DNA from 3 places in the Streptomyces sp. NBC_01244 genome. Region 1 is predicted to be linked to each of the others. Evidence: riboswitches for the same ligand, from Rfam matches in the RefSeq annotation. Region 1 holds a riboswitch; each other region holds the start of a gene.

Region 1 (6,230 bases):
CCGGCTGATCCTGGAGCTCGGCGCCCCCAAGGCCCCCGTGGTGATCCGCCGCCCCGACGACGAGGAGTCCTTCTCTCTCCTGATGCCGGTCCGGCTGGACGGGTGATGGTTCGGACGTGACGGTGCCCCCGGCGGGATCCGCCGGGGGCACCGTCACGTGCGCTCGAATCGGTCGTCAGGCGATGGACCAGGCGATGCCGTCGAGGATGTCGTGCTCCGAGACCAGGACCTCCGAGGCGCCGATCCGCTCCATGATCGCGAGCAGGACCAGGGCGCCCGCGCCGATCACGTCGACCCGGCCCGGGTGCATCACCGGGATGGCCGCGCGCTCGGCGTGCGTCAGCGTCAGCATCCGCTCGCTGACCTCGCGGACCGTCTCGTACGGGATCCGGGAGTGGTGGATCCGCGCCGAGTCGTACGCCTCCAGGCCCAGCGCGATCGCGGCGACCGTGGTCACCGAACCGGCCAGCCCCACCAGGGTGCGCGCCTCGGCCAGCGGGACGCTCTCGCCGGCCAGGTCCAGCGCCGCCTCGATGTCGGCCCGTATCGCGGACACCTGTTCCCCGGTCGGCGGGTCCGTGACGACCCCGTCCACCGTCAGGTGGCGCTCGGTCATCCGGACACAGCCCACGTCGACGGAGCGGGCCGCCCGGACGTGCCCGGTGCCGACCACGAACTCCGTGGAACCGCCGCCGATGTCCACCACCAGGAAGGGGCGCTCCACGTCCGTGTGGCCGGTCAGCTCACCGGTGGCGCCGGTGAAGGAGAACTCGGCCTCCTGGTCGCCGCTGATCACCTCGGGCTCCACGCCCAGGATGTCCAGGACGCCCCGGACGAACTCGTCGCGGTTCTCCGCGTCCCGCGAGGCCGAGGTCGCCACGAAGCGGATCCGCTCGGCGCCGAGCTCCTTGATGACCGCCGCGTACTCGCGGCAGGCCGCGAAGGTGCGCTCCAGGGCCTCCGGGGCCAGTCGGCCCGTCTTGTCGACGCCCTGGCCGAGCCGGACGACGATCATCCGGCGGTCCAGCTCGATCAGCTCGCCTGTGGCGCGGTCGAGGTCCGCGACGAGGAGCCGGATGGAGTTCGTACCGCAGTCGACGGCCGCGACCCGGGTCACGCGCCCGCCTCCGCCGCCGCGTTCTCGTCGGCCTTCTTCTCTTCGGCCTTCTTCTCTTCGGCCTTCTTCTCGCCGCACGGGGTGACGCAGGCGCCCTTGGCCCACCACTCGGGCAGCATCGCCAGGGCCTCGTCGCCGAACGGGTTCACGCCCGGGCCCGCGGCCAGGGAGTGGCCGACCAGCACGTGCAGGCACTTGACCCGGTCCGGCATGCCGCCGGCGCTCGGGAAGCCCTGGAGCACCTCGATGGCGTCGCGGCGGGTGATGTAGTCCTCGTGGGCGGCCCGGTAGGCGGCGGCCAGCTCCGGGTCCACGGCGAGGCGGGCCTGCATCTCCTTCATCACGCCGTTGGCCTCCAGCGTGCCGATCGCACCGGCGGCCCGCGGGCAGGTCAGGTAGTACAGCGTCGGGAAGGGGGTGCCGTCGGGGAGCCGCGGGGCGGTCTCCACCACGTCCGGCTGCCCGCAGGGGCAGCGGTGCGCGATGGCGCGCAGCCCGCGCGGGGGGCGGCCGAGCTGCTGTTCGAACGCCTCGATGTCGGCGGCGGTCGGCTCGGTCCGGTCGGTCTGGGGCGGGGGCGTCTGCATGCCTGGAGGAAGTCTTTTCGTTCTCGTGGATGGGTGGGACTCAGTCGCCCGGGCGGTCGGCCTTGTCGACGCCGTCCCAGACGTTGGAGTACCAGGGCCGGTCGGTGGCGGTCTGTCCGCCGCGGCGCTGCTCGGCGCCGCCGGCACCGGGGTCGGTCATGATGTAGCTGATCTCCCCCGGCCGGACGAAGTGCAGGTGCTTGCGCGCCTGCTGCTCGGCGTACGCGTTGTCCTGCCAGCGGGCCTTCTCGTCGCGCAGCCGTTCCAGCCGGTCCCGCGCGGAGACGGCGTCCTTCTGCTGCTTCGCGATCTCCGAGCGCTGGGACACGTACTGGCGCATCGGATACGCGAGGGCGACGACCAGGGTACAGAGGACCAGCACGAGCAGGGCGGCCCGGCCGGTGAGCCGGCTGCGGCGGACCTGCCGGCGGGACTGAGAGCGGTACACGTGCGCCGCGGTCCGCTCACCGAGCTGCTTGAGCCTGGTCGCGGTCGAGAACGTGGCGAACCGGTCCCGGTTCCCGGCCATTGATCCGCCTCCCCTATATGCACACGACGCACTACGTCCCCGCACACGGTACGGGACCGAGTGCGGGGACGTAGGGAGGCTTGCGCCCTAAAGGACTGATCAGCCCTTGAAGCGCGGGAACGCGCTGCGACCCGCGTACACGGCCGCGTCGTCGAGGATCTCCTCGATGCGCAGGAGCTGGTTGTACTTGGCGACACGGTCCGAGCGGGCCGGGGCGCCGGTCTTGATCTGGCCGCAGTTCACGGCGACCGCGAGGTCGGCGATGGTGACGTCCTCGGTCTCACCGGAGCGGTGCGACATCATGCACTTGAAACCGTTGCGCTGGGCCATCTCGACGGCGTCCAGGGTCTCGGTCAGCGAACCGATCTGGTTCACCTTGACGAGCAGGGCGTTCGCCGAGCCCTCTTCGATGCCGCGGGCGAGACGCTCGGGGTTGGTGACGAAGAGGTCGTCGCCGACGATCTGGACCTTGGAGCCCAGGCGGTCGGTGAGGGTCTTCCAGCCCGCCCAGTCGTCCTCGAACAGCGGGTCCTCGATGGAGACGAGCGGGTACGCCTCGACGAGCTCGGCGTAGTAGTCGGTCATCTCGGCGGCCGAGCGGGACTTGCCCTCGAACTCGTAGTTGCCGTCCTTGTAGAACTCGGACGCGGCGACGTCGAGCGCGAGCGCGATCTGGGTGCCCGGGACGTAGCCGGCCTGCTTGATGGCCTCGACGATGAGGTCGAGCGCGGCGCGGTTCGACTCCAGGTTCGGCGCGAAGCCGCCCTCGTCGCCCAGACCGGTGGAGAGGCCCTTGGTGTGCAGGACCTTCTTGAGGGTGTGGTAGACCTCGGCACCCCAGCGAAGGGCCTCGGAGAAGGACTCCGCGCCGATCGGGGCGATCATGAACTCCTGGATGTCGACGTTGGAGTCGGCGTGCGACCCACCGTTCAGGATGTTCATCATCGGAACGGGCAGCAGGTGCGCGTTCGGACCGCCCAGGTAGCGGAAGAGCGGCAGGTCCGAGGCCTCGGACGCGGCGTGCGCGACGGCGAGGGAGACGCCGAGGATGGCGTTGGCGCCGAGGGAGCCCTTGTTCTCGGTGGCGTCCAGGTCGATCATCGCCTGGTCGATCAGGCGCTGCTCGGTGGCGTCGTAGCCGACGAGCTCCGGGCCGAGCTGCTCGATGACGGCGAGGACGGCCTTCTCTACGCCCTTGCCCATGTAGCGGTTGGGGTCACCGTCACGGAGCTCTACGGCTTCGAACGCTCCGGTGGAGGCGCCGGACGGGACTGCAGCACGGCCGGTGCTGCCATCGTCGAGGCCCACCTCGACCTCGACCGTGGGATTGCCTCGGGAGTCCAGGATTTCCCGGGCTACGACGACGTCGATGGACGGCACGAGCATCTCCTTCTGGGATGTGACGCTGGGTGTGCGGTGGCATGTCAGGCCGTGGGATGGCCTTGCCGCTTAGAGCCTAACCGCCTCTGGGCACTCGGCCAGCCGACCGCCCGGGGGCTGGGACGAAAAAGGGCCTGAATGCCCCTCTTACAGGACATAGGACCCTTGATCATCGCCCTTCCGGAGGCCCCGTCAGGCCGGGGACATCCGCACACAGCACCGCCCGGCGCGAAGGGGGTTGCGCGCCGGGCGGTGGAATTACGCGGTGGAACTACTGCGTGTCGCGAAAGCGGACACGACCGTTCTCACAGGTTTCAGCCGAGGTTCAGGTTCAGCTTCGGCTTCAGCTCCTGCTTCAGCTCCTGCTTCAGCTGAGCTTGAGCTTCTGACCCGGGAAGATCAGGTCGGCGTCCGTGACGATGTCCTTGTTGAGCTCGAAGAGCTTCTCCCAGCCACCGGACACGTTGTTCGCGTCGGCGATCGCACCCAGCGTGTCGCCGGACTTGACCGCGTAGGAGCCGTTGCCCGTCTTGGGGGCCTCGGTCTTCGCGGCCGGACGCTCGGAGCGGGTGGTCGGAGCCTCGACGCGCTTGGTCTCCTGCTTCGGCGCGGCCTTCTGCTCCTGCTTCGGCGCGGGCTTCGGCTGCGTCTTCGGCTTGGCGGGGGTCTTGGCCGAGCCACCGGTGTAGGAGGAGTTCGACAGGCCCACGCCACAGGACGGCCAGGCGCCCTTGCCCTGGCCCTTGAGGACCTTCTCGGCGATGGCTATCTGCTGCGACTTGGAGGCCTGGTTGGCCTGCGCGGCGTACGCCTTGCCGCCGTACGCGGCCCACGTGGAGGACGAGAACTGCAGGCCGCCGTAGTAGCCGTTGCCCGTGTTGATGGACCAGTTGCCGCCGGACTCGCACGAGGCGACGCGGTCCCACTCGGAAGCGGTCGCGGCCGAGGCGGTGCCCGCGGCCATCAGCGGCGCGGCCACGGCGACACCGGCGACGCCGGCGAGCGTGACGATGCGGACGGCCTTGGAACCGCGACGGTGCTTGCCCTTGCCCGAAAGCAGCATGGAGTTCTCCTCACCGACGCCTACGAGGTGAGCTGTCGGGTTCGGGCGAGTGAGTGCCCGGCCGAGCGACCTAGCGCTTGGCTTAACCCCTAGCCGGCGATGTGACCGTCTCTCAACGGCCGCTACCGGCGCCTACCTTGGTTCCCCCGCTCCTGCCTTCGGCGCTTTACGCGACGAGTGTTCCCTCCGTCCGCCGGCAGGATTCGGCGATGCGGTCGAAGGAGCCCGCGGTGGCGAGCGATTCAGAAGGTAGACAGGTCTCCCCCCGATGTTCAACGAGCGACATCGGGGGGAAACGGTGCCTACTTGCGCTCCCCGGAAGGGTGTTTGCGCAGGTGAGGGCGGGGTTTGCGGAACCCTCCGGGCCGGACACGCCAGTTGACCTGAAGAGACACATGTCTCACTTACAGAAAACGGACAATCAGCTGGTTCCGGGCGCTTCAAGTGTCCTTATTGATGCGTTAGATCCAGGTTCTGACCGGGCTTGATCAGGTCCGCATCGCCGCCGATGACCTGCTCGTTGGCCTCATAGAGACCCTTCCAGCCGCCCTTCACCCCGTTGGCGTCCGCGATCTCGATCAGGCTGTCGCCTTCCTTGACCGTGTACGTGGGGTCCGACGCGGCGTCAGGCGCCGCGGGCGTCTCGACGGCGGCCGGGCCGCGGTGCTTGCCGCCGCCCTCGCTCGCACCGGAGGCCGCCGGAGCGGTCGGGGAGGCGGACTCACCGGGTGCGGCCGGAGTCGTCGGGGCCGTGGGATCAACCGGGTTGGCCGGAAGGGTCGGGTTCGCCGGATTTCCCGGGTTCGCCGGGTTCGCCGGGTTCGCCGGGTCGGACGGAGTCACCGGAGCCGTCGGGTCGACCGGCAGCGTCGGGCCCACCGGCAGCGTCGGATCCACGGACGGCGGTGCGGGAGTGGTGGGGTCCACCGGAGTAGTGGGGTCCACCGGAGTGGTGGGGCTCACCGGAGTGGTGGGGCCCACGGGGGCGGTCGGGTCCGCGGGGCTCGTCGGAGCCGTCGGGGCGCCCGGGAGGCCGGGAGGCGGCGTCTCCGGCTCCGGCAGCGGCATGACGGGCAGTTCGCCCGGCACACCGATCGGATAGTCGGGCAGCACCGAGGCCGACGGGGTCGGGCCCTTCTGCGTCGGGGCCCCGAAGTCCGTGGACTGCCCGCCCGAGCCGGTGTGGGGCACGGAGGCGTCCGGGCGGGACGGAGCCGGGGCGACGGATCCGGAACCGCCGGGCAGGCCCGGGTCCACCTCGGCGGCGGGCGCGTCCTGCGTCAGACCGGCCTGCACCCCGCACAGCGGCCACGCCTGGGGGCCCTGGGAAGCCAGGACCCGTTCGGCCACGGCGATCTGCTGGGAGCGGCTGGCGAGGTCGGCGCGCTCGGCGAAGTCCAGTCCGCCGGCGCTCTTCCACTGCTCCTGGCTGAACTGCAGCCCGCCGTACGCGCCACCGCCGAAGTTGGCGCTCCATGTACCGCCGCTCTCGCACTCGGCGACCTTGTCCCATGTGGAGGTCTCCGCGGCGCTCGCGCCGGTGGCGGCGAGCAG
Region 2 (8,619 bases), 4.2 Mb from region 1:
ATCCTCACGCAGGTCTCCGGCGACCACCTGGAGGTGATCAAGCTGATCCCGCCGCTGATCGTGAACGAGGCGGACGTCGACCGGTTCGTCGGCGCCTTCCGCGCGGTCATGGACGAGGCCCACGGCGGCGGCGCGCTGATGTGGGACTTCGGCCGGACCCTGGTGAGGCAGGCCGTCGCGAACCGCTGACGGCCCACCTCGTCGGACGTCAGTCCAGCAGCCGGTCGCGGAGCCGGCCGAGGGTCTCGGGCGTGAGCCCGAGGCCCTCGGCGAGGTAGCGCTCCACCCCGCCCCACTCCTCGTCGATGGTGTCGAAGGCCGTGGTCAGATACGGGGCGCGGGCGTCGAAGAGCGGGGCGAGCAGCTCCATCACCTCGGGGGCGCGGGCCTCGGGGGAGTCGCTGCCCCGGCGGACCCGGTATCGGTTGTGCGGGGCGTTCGACTCCAGGTAGTCCGCGAGGATCGCCTCCCGCTCGACGCCCAGCGCGAGCAGGGTGACGGCGATCGACAGACCGGCCCGGTCCTTCCCGGCGGCGCAGTGCATGAGCGCCGGGACGCTGTCCTCGGCGAGCGCGTGCACGACCCGGCTGTGCTCGGCGGTACGGGTCCGGATCATCGTCCGGTACGAACGGGACATCCGCGCGGCGGCCTTGCCCTCGCCCAGGATCTCGCGGAGCTGCGCCAGGTCCCCGTCGCGGACCATCTTCCAGAACTCGCTGCCGTCGGCCGGATCCGACAGCGGAATGTTGACTTTGAGCACCCCGGGCAGCTCCACGTCCGCACCCTCCAGCGCGTGGTCGGCGCCGTTGCGGAAGTCGAAGACGGTGTGCAGTCCGAGCGACCCCAGGAATTCCGCGTCGCTTTCGGTGGCATGCGCCAGATGTCCGCTTCGGAAGAGTCGTCCCGACTTGACCCTTCGGCCCTCCGTGGTCGGCAAGCCGCCCACGTCGCGGAAGTTGCGCACTCCGGTCAGTGCCGCTTCCGGCGCGGCCGGATCGGTGTGGGGGCTCTGGGGTATCTGCTGGGTCACAGGGGCTCCTCCGTGTTTTCCGTGCGGTCGTCGTCGCTCTTCGTCGCTCACCGTCGCTCGTGTCCGAATTACGCCACTTGTGGCCAACTTGCCATAGCGAGAGGCGAGATCGGACACGTCCCCGTGAGCCAGATCATACGGTGACCGTGAGTGCCTGATCGCGAATGGCGAATTCCCCTGTCCGGACGGCTGTTGGGGGAGGGGAATGGACGCAGGGTGACCGTAATTCCGTCGGTCCATCATCACTGGGAATCCGTCGGGGAATTCGGGACTTGTTCCGTGCGGCCGGGCTCGATTACCTTCGCGATCGATCCGGATGGACCGCCTAATCCTGCCGCCGTCCGGAAACCGCACCCGACTATTCACGCGCGCGGCAGGAGCGGGGGAACCAGGTAAGCCGCTGTTCCGGAGCTCCTTCGGGATCTTTACAACGGGACAGCTCGGGGTGAAGCCGTGCATGTGCTGTTCACCGGCACATACACCGCCGGACATCTCCAGTCCGAACCCGACAGCTCACCTCGCAGGCGTCGGAGAGGAATTCGCCATGTCCGGAACGGGTAAGCACCGCCGTCCCAAGTCCCGCTCGATATCCCGTGGGTTCGCCGTCGCGGGCACCGGTGGCGCGGCCCTCGCGCTTCCGCTGCTCGGCGCCACCGGCGCCCAGGCCGCGGGTGTCCCGGCCGCGGCGCCCGCCGCCGCTCCGGTCCAGGCTCCGCAGACCGTGGCCTTCCGGGCCGCGGCCGCGCCCGCCGCCGTGCAGGCCGCCCCCACCGTCTACACCGTGGTGCCGGGCGACCACCTCTCCAAGATCGCCGAGCGTCAGCACCTCGCCGGTGGCTGGGAGCAGCTCTACGCGGACAACCTCGAGGCCGTCGGCACCGACCCGTCGCTGATCCACCCGGGCCTCGAGCTCACGCTCGGCGCGAAGGGCTCGGCTCCGGCCGCGGCGGCCGAGTCCGCGCCGGCCGAAGCGCCGAAGCCGGCCAAGAAGTCCGCTTACTCCGGTTCTTCCAGTTCCCCCGATTCCTCTGATTCCTCCGCTTCTGTCGATTCGTCGGATTCCTCCGACGAGGCCGTGCCCGCCGCCAAGGCGCCCGCCAAGCAGCAGGGCGGCTCCGCGTCGACCGGCTTCGTCGCCCCGGTCAGCGGCGGCCCGTCCACCGCCTACAAGACCGCCGGCTCCATGTGGTCCAGCGGCTACCACACCGGTGTCGACTTCACCGCGAGCACCGGCACCACCGTCAAGGCGGTCGGCGCCGGCACCGTGGTCTCCGCCGGCTGGGGCGGCTCGTACGGCAACGAGGTCGTCATCCGGCACGACGACGGCAATTACAGCCAGTACGCGCACCTCTCCCAGCTCTCCGTCTCCACCGGTCAGAGCGTCACCGCCGGGCAGACCCTCGGCCTCTCCGGTGCCACGGGCAACGTGACCGGCCCGCACCTGCACTTCGAGATCCGCACCGGTCCCTCGTACGGCTCGGACATCGACCCGCTGGCCTACCTGCGGTCGAAGGGCGTCAGCATCTGAAATCCGAGGCGCTGTCGGAGGTGCCGGTTAGGCTGCCCGTTCGGACAGGGGACGGGACGGTCATGGCATGAAGGTCAGCGCGGGGGAGCTCAACCGCTCCACGCTCGCACGGCAGTTGCTGCTGGGGCGCGAGGCGATGGACGTGGGTGACGCGGTGCGCCGGGTGGTCGCCCTGCAGGCGCAGCACGCCGCCTCGCCGTACCTCGCGCTGTGGAACCGGCTCGCCGGCTTCGACCCGGCAGACCTCGACGCCGCCTTCACGGGGCGCGCGGTCGTCAAGTCGACGTTGATGCGGCTGACCCTGCACGCCGTGCACGCGGAGGACTACCCGGCCTTCCGGGAGGCCGTGCAGCCCTCCGTACGGGCCGCCCGGCTCGGGACCCGTTTCACGGACTCCGGGCTGACGGCCGCGGACGCCGACGTCCTCGTGCCGCAGCTGCTGGACTTCGCCGACCGGCCCCGTACGACGGCGGAGTGCGAGGACTGGCTCGGTCACCGGCTGGGAGCGGCGCCGCGGCCCGGAGCGTGGTGGGGGCTGCGGCAGTACGCACCGCTCCTGCACGCGCCCACCGCCGCGCCGTGGTCGTTCGGGGAGCGGCCGTCCTACGTCGCGCCCCCGCGCCGGCCGCGCACGGTACCGGCGGACCCGGAGGCGTCGGAGGAATCCCTGCGGACGCTGGTCCTGCGCTACCTGGAGGGGTTCGGGCCGGCGTCGGCGGCGGACGTGGCGCAGTTCTCCCTGGTCCAGCGGGCCAGGGTCCGCCAGGCGCTGCAGGTGCTGGAGCTCTCCGGGAGGCTCGACCGGCTGGAGGGGCCGGACGGCGAGGAGCTGTTCGACGTCCAGGGCGCACCGCGCCCGGCGCAGGACACGCCGGCGCCGCCCCGGCTGATGGCCATGTGGGACAGCGTGCTGCTCGCGTACTTCGACCGGAGCCGCATCGTCCCGCCGCAGTACCGCAAGCTCGTCGCGCGGATGAACGGCGACACCCTGGCGACCCTGCTGGTCGACGGGCACGTCGCCGGGGTGTGGCGCCCGGCCGGGCCCGGCGGCGGGATCGAGGCGACCGCCTTCCACCCCCTGCCGGAGGAGGTCTGGGAGGCGCTCGCGGGCGAGGCCCGCGCGCTGACGGCCCTCCTGGCCGACCGCGAACCGGAGGTCTACCGGCGGTACGGCCACTGGTGGAGCAAACTACCGAGCGCCGAAACCCGGTTGCTCGTCTGAGCCGTGGGGCCGGGACCGGAGGGGGGTCCCGGTCCCACCTTTCTTATTCCCCGCCCGGGGGGTGGTGAAGATCACGGTCCGTAAGGCCCTGGCTACGGTCGCGTAGGTCATGATCCACGGTGAAGTATGGGGTCCCGTGGCAGCGACGACGACATCCAAGACCAAGACCATTGGCTCGTACGCGGCGCTCGGGGACAGTTTCACCGAGGGCGTGGGGGACCCGGGACCGGGGGGCACCTACCTCGGCTGGGCGGACCGGCTGGCCGTCCTCCTGGCCGACCGGCGCGAGGAGCGAAACGAAGAATCAGGGGCGCCCGGCGGGGCGGGAGCTTCCGGCGCGTCGGGTGACTCCGGCGAGTACGCCGGTTCCGGCGGGTTCCGCTACGCGAACCTGGCCGTACGGGGTCGGCTGCTGGACCAGATCGTGGCCGAGCAGGTCCCCCGGGCCAAGGAGCTCGCACCCGACCTGGTGACCTTCTGCGCGGGCGGCAACGACATCATCCGGCCCGGCAGCGATCCGGACGACGTGGCCGAACGGTACGAGGCGGCCGTGCGCGACCTCGCCGGATCCGTCGGCCTGGTCGTGATCACCACCGGCTTCGACACCCGGGACGTGCCGGTCCTCAAGCACATGCGGGGCAAGATCGCGACGTTCAGCGCGCACGTCCGCTCGATCGCCGACCGGTACGAGTGCCCCGTACTGGACCTCTGGTCGCTGAAATCCGTACAGGACCGGCGGGCCTGGGACGACGACCGGCTGCACCTCTCGCCCGAGGGACACACCCGGGTGGCCCTGCGCGCCGCCCAGGTGCTGGGCCTCGACACGCCGGCCGACCCGGACCAGCCCTGGCCGCCGATGCGCCCGCGCGGATCGGTGGACACCACCCGCGACAACATCCACTGGGCGCGCGAGCACCTGGTGCCGTGGATCGGCCGACGGCTGCGCGGGGAGTCCTCCGGGGACCACATGGAGGCGAAGCGGCCGGACCTGCTGCCGCTGTAGCAGGGGTGCGGGGGCGGGCCGGGAGGGGGGCCGGGCGCGTTCGGAGCCGGGTAGCGGAATCCTTGGGGAGTGTCGCGCGTTGGGATGGTGGTAACCATGAGAACGCCCCGCCCGCACCCCCCACACTGGAGGCGCCTTGACCGGCTCCCGTCCCTTGCGTCCACGGCTGCGTGCACTGCGGCCCGAAGCCTTCGGCGCGGACCCGTCCGGTGCCCGGCTGGAGCGGATCCGGCGTTCGCCGAACTTCGCCGACGGAGTCTTCCAGAACCCGGCCGGGACCCGGACCAGACCGTCCGGGTCCATGGCGGAGTTCGCCAAGATCTACTTCCACAAGGAGCAGCGCCTCCGGCGTAGCCCCGGCGCCCCCATCCCGGTCTACCCGACGACCCTCGCGGAGCTGTCGAAGCCCGCGGTCAGCGGCCTGCGGCTGACCTGGATGGGCCACTCGAGCGTGCTCGCCGAAATCGACGGGCGCCGGGTCCTCTTCGACCCGGTCTGGGGCGAGCGGTGCTCCCCCTTCCCCTTCGCCGGGCCCAAGCGGCTGCACCCGGTACCCGTACCGCTGGCCTCGCTGGGCGAGGTGGACGTGGTGGTGATCTCGCACGACCACTACGACCACCTCGACCTGCCGACGATCAAGGCCCTGGCCGGCACGGACACGGTCTTCGCCGTCCCGCTGGGCGTCGGCGCGCACCTGGAGCGCTGGGGAGTCCCGGCCGACCGGCTGCGCGAGCTCGACTGGAACGAGACCACCAAGGTCGCCGGACTCTCGCTCACCGCCACCCCGGCCCAGCACTTCTGCGGGCGCGGTCTGCGCAACCAGCAGTTCACCCTGTGGGCGTCCTGGGTCGTCGCGGGCGACGAGCACCGGATCTACCACAGCGGGGACACCGGCTACTTTCCCGGCTTCAAGGAGATCGGCGCGGCGCACGGGCCGTTCGACGCCACGATGATCCAGATCGGTGCGTACTCGGAGTTCTGGACCGACATCCACATGACGCCCGAGGAGGGCGTACGTGCCCACCTCGACCTCCAGGGCGGTGTCCCGCGCGGGACGATGCTGCCGATCCACTGGGGCACCTTCAACCTGGCCCCGCACCCGTGGGACGAGCCCGGGGAGGGCACGGTGACCGCCGCGGCGGGGGCCGGGGCAGCGATCGCCCTGCCGGTGCCGGGGCAGCCCTTCGAGCCGGGCGCGGCCGACGCGCCGAGCGCACCCTGGTGGCGGCCCTTCGTCGCCGCGGGTTCGCCCCCGCCGGTCACGGCGGCCCGGCCCACCGTGGTCGCACGGCCGGAGGCCGTGACGCGCGAGGAGCCGGAGGCGGTGGGCTCCTAGGCCCGCAGGCCGTAGGACTGGAACGTGAGCGGAGCGGGACCTCCCGGGTGGGGAGGTCCCGCTCCGCTGTGCTTTCGGGGCCGCCCGCGGCGTCGCTGGGGAGGCTGCCGACGAGGTGGGGCCCCCGAGGTCGCCTTGCCGAACTCGGTCGTGGTGGGGCGGGAGAGGGGTGAGGTGCGGGCGGGACCCGCGGGAGGCGGCGCGTGCCCGCGGAGAGCCGGGGCGTGCGCGCTCCCGGCGCATTCGGGCTGTCGTGCGAGCGCTCCATCGGGAGCGGGAAGCACCCGGGCGAAGTTCCCCAACTGGCCGTCCTGGGGCCGAGCGTGCGGTCTAGCGTGGGTATCCGGTGATCAACACCGGATCCCGGGAAGCCCGGGGGCCGGGCCCCACATACCGAGGACGACGATGTCCGGACTCCGCGCCGCCCGCCACTCCCCGTCGAGACATGCCGTCACCGGTCCCGGTCGGCAGATACGGCCCCAGCTGATCCGCGCCGCCCTGCTGCCCACGCTCGCCGCCGGGCTCAGCGGCGCCGCCGCGGTGATCTTCGCGCTCCAGCTCGGCGGCGGCGCGGGTGCCCGCGACCCCCGGCTGTGGCCGGTCCTCAGCGGCTGCGCCCTGCTCTTCGCCGGCGCGCTCGCGGCCGCCCTGCTCGGGGCCCAGCGCGCGGCCAAGACCGTACGGGACCGCTGCGAGGCGCTGCGCCGCTCCAGCGTCCGGGGCCGGCAGGAGCTGCACATCACCGCCGACCGGCTGGAGCGCGGCGAGCTGCCCGCCCGCCCGGTGCGCGGCGGGCCGACCGCGCCGTCCTTCGGTGCCGAGACGGCGGGGATCGACGAGTTCTGGCTGCTCTCGCAGGAACTGCGCGGCGCCCGCGAACAGGCCCACGCGACCCTGGTCCGCCTCGGCGGCCCCGTCACGCCCTCCGACAGCGACCGCAAGGTCGAGGTCTTCGTCAACCTCGCGCGCCGCCTCCAGTCCCTCGTGCACCGGGAGATCTCCCTGCTGGACGACCTGGAGGACACGGTCGAGGACCCGGACCTGCTCAAGGAGCTCTTCCACGTCGACCACCTCGCCACCCGGATCCGGCGCCACGCGGAGAACCTCGCGGTGCTCGGCGGAGCCGCCTCGCGCCGTCAGTGGACGCGGCCCGTGGACCTGAGCGAGGTGCTGCGCTCCTCGGTCGCGGAGGTCGAGCAGTACACCCGGGTCAAGGTGGTGCCCCCCGCGGGCGGTTCCGTACGGGGCCACGCCGTCGCCGACGTCGTGCACCTGCTGGCCGAACTCGTCGAGAACGCCACCGTGTTCTCCGCCCCCGACACCGATGTCGTGGTGCGCGCGGAGCGGGTCACCGCCGGGATCGCGGTCGAGGTGGAGGACCGGGGCCTCGGCATGCCGCCCGAGGAAGCGCACCGGATGAACGCCCTGCTCGGCGATCCCGACCAGATCAGCGTCCGGCAACTGCTGGCCGACGGCCGGATCGGCCTGTTCGTCGTCTCGGCGCTCGCCCGCAGGCACGGGATCGCCGTCGAGCTCAAGTCCAACATCTACGGTGGCGTGCTCGCCGTACTGGTCCTGCCCCAGGAGCTGTTGGGGGCCGAGGCGCCGAGCGCCGCCGACGCCCTGGGCGGCTCCCGGGCCACCTCCTGGGGGACCGGCGAGGGGACGGGCGCGCCGCGGCTGGAGCCCGTACGGGTGCCCCTGCCCGCGCCGGAGCCCTCCGGAGCTCCGCCGGTGGTACCGGGCTGGGATGCCGGGGCACCGGGCAGGGTGCCTCGTACGGGGCCCTCGGGTGCGGAACCCGCGGTCGTGGAACATGCGGTCGCGGAACCGGTGATCACGAAACCGGTGGTCGCGGAGCCGGTGGTCGCGGAGCCGGTGGTCGCGGAGCCGGTGGTTGTGGAAGCCGCGGTGGTGGCGGTGGCCGCGGTGAGGGCGCCGCTCGCGCCACCGCTGTCCGTACCCGCCGCCCGGGACGGCGGAGAACGGCCGCCGCTGCCCCGCCGGCGGGCCCAGGAACACCTCGCGCCCCAGCTGCGCGAGGCTCCCGTACCCCGGCAGGCCGGCGCCGAGGGCGCCGAGCGGCCCGTCCACGACCCCGGCCTGATGGCCGCCTTCCAACGGGGCTTCGGCCTCGCCCAGTCGGAGCACCAGACGTGACCCCGGCCTCTCACCCGACAGCGAAGGAGCGCACCCCCATGGGCGGCGAAGTGGCGACCACGACCAGTCGGCTCTCGGACCTCGACTGGCTGCTCAGCGGCCTGGTCCAACGGGTGCCGTACACGCGCAGCGCGGTCCTGCTGACCGCCGACGGGCTCGTCACCTGCGTGCACGGGCTCGACGCCGACAGCGCCGACCACCTGGCGGCCCTCGCCTCCGGGCTGTACGCGCTGGGCCGCAGCGCCGGGTCCCGGTTCGCGGAGGGCGCCGAGGTCCGGCAGGTGGTGGTCGAGCTCGACACCGCCCTCGTGTTCGTCTCGGCGGCCGGATCCGGCACCTG
Region 3 (8,619 bases), 3.1 Mb from region 1:
GGTCAGGTCGAGCGGCGCCAGCGGCCGCAGCCCCTCCGTCAGGCAGGCGTCGTAGGTGAGGACCCCGAGCGATTCGGAGTTGCCGAGGATGGCCACCCGCGGCCCGGCCGGTACGGGCTGCGAGGCCAGCAGCAGGCCGACGTCCACCAGCTCGGTGACCGTGTCGACCCGGATGACGCCGGCCTGTCGCAGCAGCTCCGAGACCGTCGCCTCGGGCAGCCGCGTGCCGGGGACCACGTGTCCGGCGGGGGTGTACCGGCCCCCCTTGGCGACGACCACCGGCTTGACGGCCGCGGTGCGCCGGGCGAGCCGGGTGAACTTCCTCGGGTTGCCCAGGGTCTCCAGGTACATGAGGGCGACGTCGGTGGCCTCGTCGTCGTACCAGTACTGCAGGATGTCGTTGCCGGAGACGTCGGCCCGGTTCCCGGCGGAGATGAAGGAGGACAGCCCCTCCCCGCGCCGCAGCAGCCCGGAGAGCAGCGCGATCCCGATCGCCCCGGACTGGGTGAAGAGGCCGACCCTTCCCCGCGCGGGGGCCGGAGCGGGGGCCAGGGAGGCGTTCAGCTCCACCTCGGGGGCCGTGTTGATCACCCCGAAGGCGTTCGGTCCGATCAGGCGCATCCCGTACGAGCGCACTTGCCGCACCAGTTCGCGCTGGCGGGCCAGGCCCTCGGCCCCGCTCTCCCCGTACCCGGCGGACAGGACGACCAGTCCCTGCACCCCGTGTTCGCCGCAGGCGGCGACCGCGTCCGGGACCCGGTCCGCCGGGACCGCGATGACGGCGAGGTCGACCGGGGCGCCGACGGCGCCGAGCGTGGGGTAGGCCCGTACGCCGTCGAGCAGATCGCGGGTGACGGCCTCGTTGACGGCGTAGAGGTGGCCGTGGAAGCCGCTGTCGCGCAGGTTGCGCAGGGCCGCCGCGCCCACGCCCGCGAGGGAGCGGCTGACTCCGATCACCGCCACCGAGCCGGGGGCCAGCAGCCGCTGCACGGAGCGGGCCTCGGCGCGCTGTTCGCGGGCGCGCTGGACGGCGAGGGACTCGGCGGTCGGTTCGAGGTCGAGGGTGAGGTGGACGGAGCCGTCCTCGAAGCTGCGCTTCTGCTGGTAGCCGGCGTCGGTGAACACCTTGATCATCTTGCCGTTGGCGGGCAGCACCTCGGCCGCGAAGCGGCGGATCCCGCGTTCGCGGGCCACCGCGCCGATGTGTTCGAGCAGGGCGGAGGCGACTCCGCGGCCCTGGTGGGCGTCCTGCACGAGGAAGGCGACCTCGGCCTCGTCGGAGGGTCCGGTGGCCGAGCGGCCGTCGGCGCCGATCCGGTCGTAGCGGACGGTGGCGATGAACTCGCCGCCGATCATCGCGGCGAGGCCGACACGGTCCACGTAGTCGTGGTGCGTGAAACGGTGCACGTCGCGGTCGGAGAGCCGGGGGTAGGGGGCGAAGAACCGGTAGTACTTGGACTCGTCCGAGACCTGCTCGTAGAAGCTGACCAGCCGGCCCGCATCCTCGGTGGTGATGGGCCGGATCCGGGCCGTTCCGCCGTCGCGAAGGACCACGTCGGCTTCCCAGTGGTCCGGGTACGAGGGGTCGGACTCGGTCGTCATGGGGTCACCTTAAGGCTCGAACGGTTCGAGTGGCCCGGGCGCGGCGCACCGGGCAAGCTGACTGGAACCAGGGCAAGCTGGGGTAGGTCGAATGGCGGGAAACTCGGGCCGAAGGTCGGTTCGACCATTCCGGACGCCGTGAGAGACTGGTCTAGACAACCGTAAGAACCTGAAGGGCATCACCATGGCAGAGCGCCGCGTCAACGTCGGCTGGGCCGAGGGCCTGCACGCTCGTCCCGCCTCGATCTTCGTCCGCGCGACGACCGCTTCCGGCGTCCCGGTGACCATCGCGAAGGCCGGCGGCGACCCCGTCAACGCCGCCTCCATGCTGGCGGTTCTGGGCCTGGGCGCCCAGGGCGGCGAGGAAATCGTCCTCTCGTCCGAGGCCGACGGCGCCGAGGCCGCGCTCGACCGCCTCGCGAAGCTGGTCGCCGAGGGGCTCGAGGAGCTTCCCGAGACCGTCTGACCCTTCGGGTTCGACCCGCAGGACTCGCAGACTTGCAGGACTTGCAGGACTTGCACGGCGAAGCCGTTGCCCCCGACCGTCAGGGTCGGGGGCAACGGCTTCGCTGCGTTTCGCGCGGGAATCGAGAATCCGGCCGGCCCGCCGGTTCGCCGGCCCGGGCGGAAATACGGAAGTACACACACCGCTATTCCGTCAGACCGCTATTTCGGCACACCGGTTCCGGCGGCGGAACAAAGCGCGAGGCACCGGGCATCAATTACCCGCCCGGATATCCCACCTTTGTATACGGGCTTTGTTAATGCGGAACGCTTGCCGTGTTTACGGCAGGTTGCAAAGTCCTCACGCGCAGCCGGTGCGCCCCCGCCGCCCGGTCCACGTGCACCGCGGTCAGCGCCCGGGCCCGCTCGGCGTCACCCCGGGCCACCGCGTCCACGATCGCGCCGTGCTCCGCCCAGGACTCCACGGGCCGCACCGGGGCCTCCACCACGTACATCCACGCCACCTTGTGGCGCATCTGGGTGAGCAGCGCGATCAGCCCGGGGCTGCCCGAGGCCTGGGAGAGCGTCTCGTGGAACCAGCCGCCCAGGGAGCGCAGATCCTCCCCCTGCCCCCTCCTGGCCCGCTCCTGGCCCAGCCTGACCAGGCCGCGCAGCACCTTGAGGTGGGCCTCGCTGCGCCGCCTGGCCGCCCGGGCGGCCGCGAGGGGCTCCAGGAGCATCCGCAGCTCCAGGAGGTCGGCCGCCTCCTGTTCGGTCGGCTCGGCCACGCAGGCGCCCGCGTGCCGCCTGGTGGTCACGAACCCCTCGGACTCCAGCGTGCGCAGCGCCTCGCGCACCGGAACGCGCGAGACTCCGTACCGGCGGGCCAGCACCTCCTCGGTCAGCCGGCCGCCGGGCCCGAACACCCCGGAGACGATGTCGTCGCGGATCGCTGTGCATACCGTGTGCGCGGGAATACGCAAGACCGGACCTCCGCCTTTTTCGTATGACTGTGCGCGTTGCGACTCTATTGCAACACACGATAATTTCCGAGGGCGGCCGGAAATACGAAACATTCACAGAACGCGGAACGCGGAGCGCGAAGCCCACGACGAGAAGGCCACGGCGAGATGCGCGAAGGCCCCGGCTCGAAGAGAGCCGGGGCCTTCGCGGAAGACGTGCGGTGGGGCGAGCGGGTCAGACGGTGACGCCGTGCGAGCGCAGGTACGTGACCGGGTTGATGTCCGAACCGTAGTCGGCGCCGGTGCGGGCCTCGAAGTGCAGGTGCGGGCCGCTGGAGTTGCCGGTGGAGCCCGACAGGCCGATCTTCTGGCCCGGGGTGACCTGCTGGCCGACGGAGACGCTCAGCGAGGACATGTGGCCGTACTGGGTGTACGTGCCGTCGGCGTGCTTGATGACGACGTTGTTGCCGTACGCGCCGCCGTAGCCCGCCTCGACCACGGTGCCGAGGCCCACGGCGTGCACCTCGGTGCCGGAGGCGGCGCGGAAGTCGATGCCGGTGTGGCTGCCGGAGGACCACATGCCGCCACCCGCGTGGTACTGGGTGCTGACGTAGGTGTTGTCGAGCGGCGACACGAAGGTGTTGAGGCGCTTGCGCTCCTCTTCGCGGGCGGCGCGCTCGGCGGCCTCGCGCTCGGCCTTGGCCTGCGCTTCGGCCTTCGCCTTGGCCTCGGCGGCCCGCTGCCGGGCGTCGGCCTCCGCCTGCGCCTTGGCGGCGGCGGCATCGGCCGCGCGCTGCTGGGACTGGGCCTGGGCCTCGACGTCACCGGCGAGCTCGTCGGCCACCACGATGGTGTTGAGGGCGCCGGTGTCCTCGACGGAGGGGGACTGGTCCGCGGCGAACGCGGGACCGGCCAGGGAGCCGACGACGCCAGTGGCGGCGAGGGCGGCTATGCCGGCGTAGCCGGCGGTCCTGCGGCTCATACGGCTCGGACCACGGTGCTTGCCGGCGGCACTACTGCCAAACGCCATGAAGGGGCTGATCCTTTCCTTCCCTCTCGCCTACCGGGTTAGCTGACGGGTTCGGAGCAGGAAGGTCTCCTACGGGCCCCCTCTTGCGAGGCGGTCCGATTCACCCCAGGGACACAAGTGGGTCCCCGGCTCCCCAGGCTCGCGCCTGACGGGGACTCGGCGATCGCTGTCCGGTGCCGCGGACGCGGCGGTTACAACTGACGAACAGCACGGCCGACGCTAGGCGGATCATCAGCCAATCACCAAACAGACACGCCCTTTTGTTGCGTACGCCACACCACATACAAGCAACCACACCACTAAAGGGACAATGCAGACGAAAGGGGCCCTGGTGGGCAATCCACCAGGGCCCCTTGCCCGAAACCCTTGTACGGCCGGTCAGTTGGCGCCCCGCCGGCAGTCAACGGACGGTCAGTTGGTGACCACGGTCACTTCGCCGATCCCCAGGGCCCGCACCGGCTCCGCGATCTGCGAGGCGTCACCGACCAGCACGGTGACCAGCCGGTCCACCGGGAAGGCGCTGACGACCGCCGAAGTGGCCTCCACGGTCCCGGTTTCGGCGAGCCGCGCGTACAACTGCGCCTGGTAGTCGTCCGGCAGCTCCTGCTCGACCTGGTCGGCGAGCGTGCCCGCGACGGAGGCCGCCGTCTCGAACTTCAGCGGGGCCACGCCCACCAAGTTCTGCACGGCCACGTCCCGTTCGGCGTCGGTCAGGCCGCCCGCCGCGAGGGTGCGCAGCACCGTCCAGAGGTCGTCCAGGGCCGGGCCGGTGTTCGGGGTGTCCACCGAGCCGCTGATGGCCAGCATCGAGGCGCCCTTGCCGTCGGCGGTGGAGCGCAGCACCTGGCCGAAGGCGCGCACGCCGTACGTGTACCCCTTCTCCTCGCGCAGCACCTTGTCCAGCCGGGAGGTGAGGGTGCCGCCCAGGCAGTACGTGCCGAGCACCTGGGGCGCCCAGACCCGGTCGTGCCGGTCGGCGCCGATGCGGCCGATCAGCAACTGCGTCTGGACCGCGCCGGGCCGGTCCACGATGACCACGCGGCCCGTGTCGTCGGCGGTGATCGGCGGGACCGGGCGCGGGGCGGTGGTGTCACCGGTCCACGCGCCCAGGGTGTCGGCCAGGACGGCGTCCAGGTCGATTCCGGTCAGATCGCCGACGACCACCGCGGTGGCGGTCGCGGGGCGCACGTGGGCCTCGTAGAAGGCGCGTACGGCCGCGGAGTCGATGCGGGCGACCGTCTCCTCGGTGCCCTGGCGCGGGCGGGACATCCGCAGGGAGGCCGGGAAGAGCTCCTTCGAGAGCTGCTTGGCGGCGCGGCGCTGCGGGTTGGCGCTCTCGTGCGGGATCTCGTCGAGCCGGTTGCGCACCAGCCGGTCGACCTCGGCGTCGGCGAAGGCCGGTGCGCGCAGCGCCTCGGCGACCAGGCCCAGCGCCTTGTGCAGGCGGGAGGCCGGGACCTCCAGGGAGACCCGCAGGCCGGGGTGGTCGGCGTGCGCGTCGAGGGTGGCGCCGCAGCGCTCCAGCTCGGCGGCGAACTCCTCGGCGGAGCGCTTGTCGGTGCCCTCGGACAGGGCACGGACCATGATCGTGGCCACGCCGTCGAGGCCCTCGGGCTCCGCGTCGAGCGGGGCGGCGAGGTTGATCTCGACCGCGACCACCTGCTGGCCCGGGCGGTGGCAGCGCAGCAGGGTCAGGCCGTTGGCCAGTACCCCGCGCTCGGGGGCCGGGAAGGCCCACGGCTGCGGCTCGCCGGCCTCGGGGCGCGGGTGGAAGGTCATCGTGACGGCTGCGGTGTCGCTCACTGCTCCGCCCCCTCGTTCTCGTCGCTCGCGTCGGTCTCTTCGGTCTCGTCGGTGTCTTCCGCCGCGATCGGCTCGTAGACGAGCACCGCGCGGTTGTCGGGGCGCAGTCGGGCCGCGGCCACGGCCTGCACCTCCTCGGCGGTGATGTCGAGGACGCGCTGGACGGCGGTCAGGGCGAGCTGTGGGTCGCCGAACAGCACCGCGAAGCGGCACAGTTCGTCGGCGCGGCCCGCCACCGTGCTCAGCCGGTCCAGCCACTCGCGCTCCAGCTGGGCCTGCGCGCGCTCCATCTCCTCGGCCGTCGGGCCCTCGGCGGCGAACCGCGCGAGCTCCTCGTCGACGGCCGCCTCGATGGCGGGTACCTCGACCCCGCTGGAGGTCTTGACGTCCAGCCAGCCCAGCGAGGGCGCCCCGGCGAGGCGCAGCATGCCGAAACCGGCCGCTACGGCGCTCTGGTCGCGGCGCACCAGGCGGTTGTGGAGCCGGGAGGACTCGCCGCTGCCCAGGACGGTCAGCGCCACGTCGGCGGCGTCGCATTCGCGGGTGCCGTCGTGCGGGAGCCGGTAGGCCGCCATCAGCGCGCGGGCCGGGACCTCCTCGACGACCTCCTCGCGCAGCTGCTCCCCCATGATCTCGGGCAGCGAGCCGTCGCGCGGCGGCTGCTTGCCGTCGTGGCCGGGGATGGTGCCGAAGTACTTCTCGACCCAGGCGAGCGTCTTCTCGGGGTCGATGTCGCCGACGACCGAGAGCACCGCGTTGTTGGGCGCGTAGTACGTACGGAAGAACGTGCGCGCGTCCTCCAGGGACGCGGCGTCCAGATCGGCCATGGAACCGATCGGGGTGTGGTGGTACGGGTGGCCCTCCGGGTAGGCCAGGGCCGTCAGCTTCTCGAAGGCCGTGCCGTACGGGACGTTGTCGTACCGCTGGCGGCGCTCGTTCTTGACGACGTCCCGCTGGTTCTCCATGGACTCGTCGTCCAGGGCGGCCAGCAGCGAGCCCATCCGGTCGGCCTCCAGCCACAGCGCGAGCTCCAGCTGGTGGGTCGGCATCGTCTCGAAGTAGTTGGTCCGCTCGAAGCTGGTGGTCCCGTTGAGGGAGCCGCCGGCTCCCTGGACCAGTTCGAAGTGGCCGTTGCCGGAGACGTTCTGCGAGCCCTGGAACATCAGGTGCTCGAAGAGGTGAGCCAGGCCCGTACGTCCCTTGACTTCGTGGCGCGAGCCGACGTCGTACCAGAGGCAGACCGCGGCGACCGGGGTCAGGTGGTCCTCGGACAGCACCACGCGCAGGCCGTTGGCCAGCCGGTGCTCGGTCGCTGTGAGGCCGCCGGAGCCTGCGTGAGCTGTGGCCGTGTGACCCATGGGCATGTGGTCCCTTCGATCGCGATGCAAAGATTCCTGTCAGACCTGCCACTGTATGCAAGCGCGTCGGGGCGCGGAGAAGTTCCCGGCCCAGTCCTGGGTCGGAGTCGGCGTTGTCGGTGCCTCGGGCCACAATGGTCCGCGTCACCCCTGTCCGAAACCGCCCGCCCGACCGTCCCAGCCCCGTCCCACCCCCACCCCGTGAGAGCTCAGCTCATCCCGATTCTTGGTTAAGGAGCCGCGCAGCGATGGCCCGCCGCAGCACGAAGACCCCGCCGCCGGAGGATTTCGAGGAGAAGATCCTCGACATCGACGTCGTCGACGAAATGCAGGGCTCCTTCCTCGAGTACGCGTACTCGGTGATCTACTCCCGCGCCCTGCCCGACGCCCGCGACGGCATGAAGCCGGTGCACCGGCGCATCGTCTACCAGATGAACGAGATGGGCCTGCGCCCCGACCGGGGGTACGTGAAGTGCGCCCGTGTCGTCGGCGAGGTCATGGGCAAGCTGCACCCGCACGGCGACGCGTCGATCTACGACGCCCTCGTGCGCATGGCGCAGCCCTTCTCCATGCGGCTCCCGCTGGTCGACGGCCACGGCAACTTCGGCTCGCTCGGCAACGACGACCCCCCGGCCGCGATGCGGTACACCGAGTCGAAGATGGCCGACGCCGCCTCGCTGATGACGGACGGGATCGACGAGGACACCGTCGACTTCGCCGCGAACTACGACGGCCAGGAGCGCGAACCGGTCGTCCTGCCGGCGGCGTACCCGAACCTGCTGGTCAACGGCGCGTCCGGCATCGCCGTGGGCATGGCCACCAACATGGCCCCGCACAACCTCGGCGAGGTCATCGCGGCCGCCCGCCACCTGATCCGCTACCCGGAGGCGGACCTGGAAGCGCTGATGCGCTTCGTACCGGGTCCCGACCTGCCCACCGGCGGCCGGATCGTGGGCCTCTCGGGCATCAAGGACGCCTACGAAAACGGTCGCGGCACCTTCCGGATCCGCGCCACGGTGGCCCTGGAGGACGTGACCCCGCGCCGCAAGGGGCTGGTCGTCACCGAACTGCCCTTCACGGTCGGCCCCGAGAAGGTCATCGCGAAGATCAAGGACCTGGTCGGCTCCAAGAAGCTCCAGGGCATCGCGGACGTCAAGGACCTCACGGACCGCTCGCACGGCCTGCGCCTGGTCATCGAGATCAAGAACGGCTTCCACCCCGAGGCCGTGCTGGAGCAGCTGTACAAGCTGACGCCGATGGAGGAGACCTTCGGCATCAACAACGTCGCGCTGGTCGACGGGCAGCCGCTGACGCTCGGCCTCAAGGAGCTGCTGGAGGTCTACCTCGACCACCGCTTCGAGGTCGTGCGCCGGCGCAGCGAGTTCCGCCGCGGGAAGCGGCAGGGCCGCCTGCACCTGGT

What was found. Region 1 has a riboswitch for cyclic di-AMP ahead of OG247_RS17225 (transglycosylase family protein). Riboswitches for the same ligand answer to the same signal wherever they lie in the genome.
Region 2: linked by a shared signal. The riboswitch ahead of OG247_RS36105 (M23 family metallopeptidase) and the one ahead of OG247_RS17225 (transglycosylase family protein) in region 1 are both predicted to bind cyclic di-AMP.
Region 3: linked by a shared signal. The riboswitch ahead of OG247_RS31245 (M23 family metallopeptidase) and the one ahead of OG247_RS17225 (transglycosylase family protein) in region 1 are both predicted to bind cyclic di-AMP.

The regions. Positions count from the first base shown of each region.
Region 1 is NZ_CP108488.1:3,882,936-3,889,165, forward strand. It holds gene OG247_RS17200 (hypothetical protein) at 1-106, shown strand, start outside; gene OG247_RS17205 (Ppx/GppA phosphatase family protein) at 176-1,117, opposite strand; gene OG247_RS17210 (DUF501 domain-containing protein) at 1,114-1,704, opposite strand; gene OG247_RS17215 (FtsB family cell division protein) at 1,745-2,233, opposite strand; gene eno (phosphopyruvate hydratase) at 2,333-3,619, opposite strand; gene OG247_RS17225 (transglycosylase family protein) at 3,981-4,676, opposite strand; cyclic di-AMP (ydaO/yuaA leader) riboswitch at 4,679-4,850, opposite strand; gene OG247_RS17230 (transglycosylase family protein) at 5,127-6,230, opposite strand, start outside.
Region 2 is NZ_CP108488.1:8,116,300-8,124,918, forward strand. It holds gene OG247_RS36095 (aspartate aminotransferase family protein) at 1-189, shown strand, start outside; gene OG247_RS36100 (tyrosine-protein phosphatase) at 209-1,030, opposite strand; cyclic di-AMP (ydaO/yuaA leader) riboswitch at 1,376-1,572, shown strand; gene OG247_RS36105 (M23 family metallopeptidase) at 1,575-2,558, shown strand; gene OG247_RS36110 (winged helix DNA-binding domain-containing protein) at 2,626-3,780, shown strand; gene OG247_RS36115 (SGNH/GDSL hydrolase family protein) at 3,890-4,783, shown strand; gene OG247_RS36120 (MBL fold metallo-hydrolase) at 4,920-6,119, shown strand; gene OG247_RS36125 (sensor histidine kinase) at 6,525-8,279, shown strand; gene OG247_RS36130 (roadblock/LC7 domain-containing protein) at 8,318-8,619, shown strand, end outside.
Region 3 is NZ_CP108488.1:6,953,317-6,961,935, reverse strand. It holds gene OG247_RS31260 (bifunctional acetate--CoA ligase family protein/GNAT family N-acetyltransferase) at 1-1,602, opposite strand, end outside; gene OG247_RS31255 (HPr family phosphocarrier protein) at 1,787-2,068, shown strand; gene OG247_RS31250 (GntR family transcriptional regulator) at 2,364-3,029, opposite strand; gene OG247_RS31245 (M23 family metallopeptidase) at 3,244-4,038, opposite strand; cyclic di-AMP (ydaO/yuaA leader) riboswitch at 4,051-4,210, opposite strand; gene OG247_RS31240 (M16 family metallopeptidase) at 4,450-5,817, opposite strand; gene OG247_RS31235 (M16 family metallopeptidase) at 5,838-7,199, opposite strand; gene OG247_RS31230 (DNA gyrase/topoisomerase IV subunit A) at 7,448-8,619, shown strand, end outside.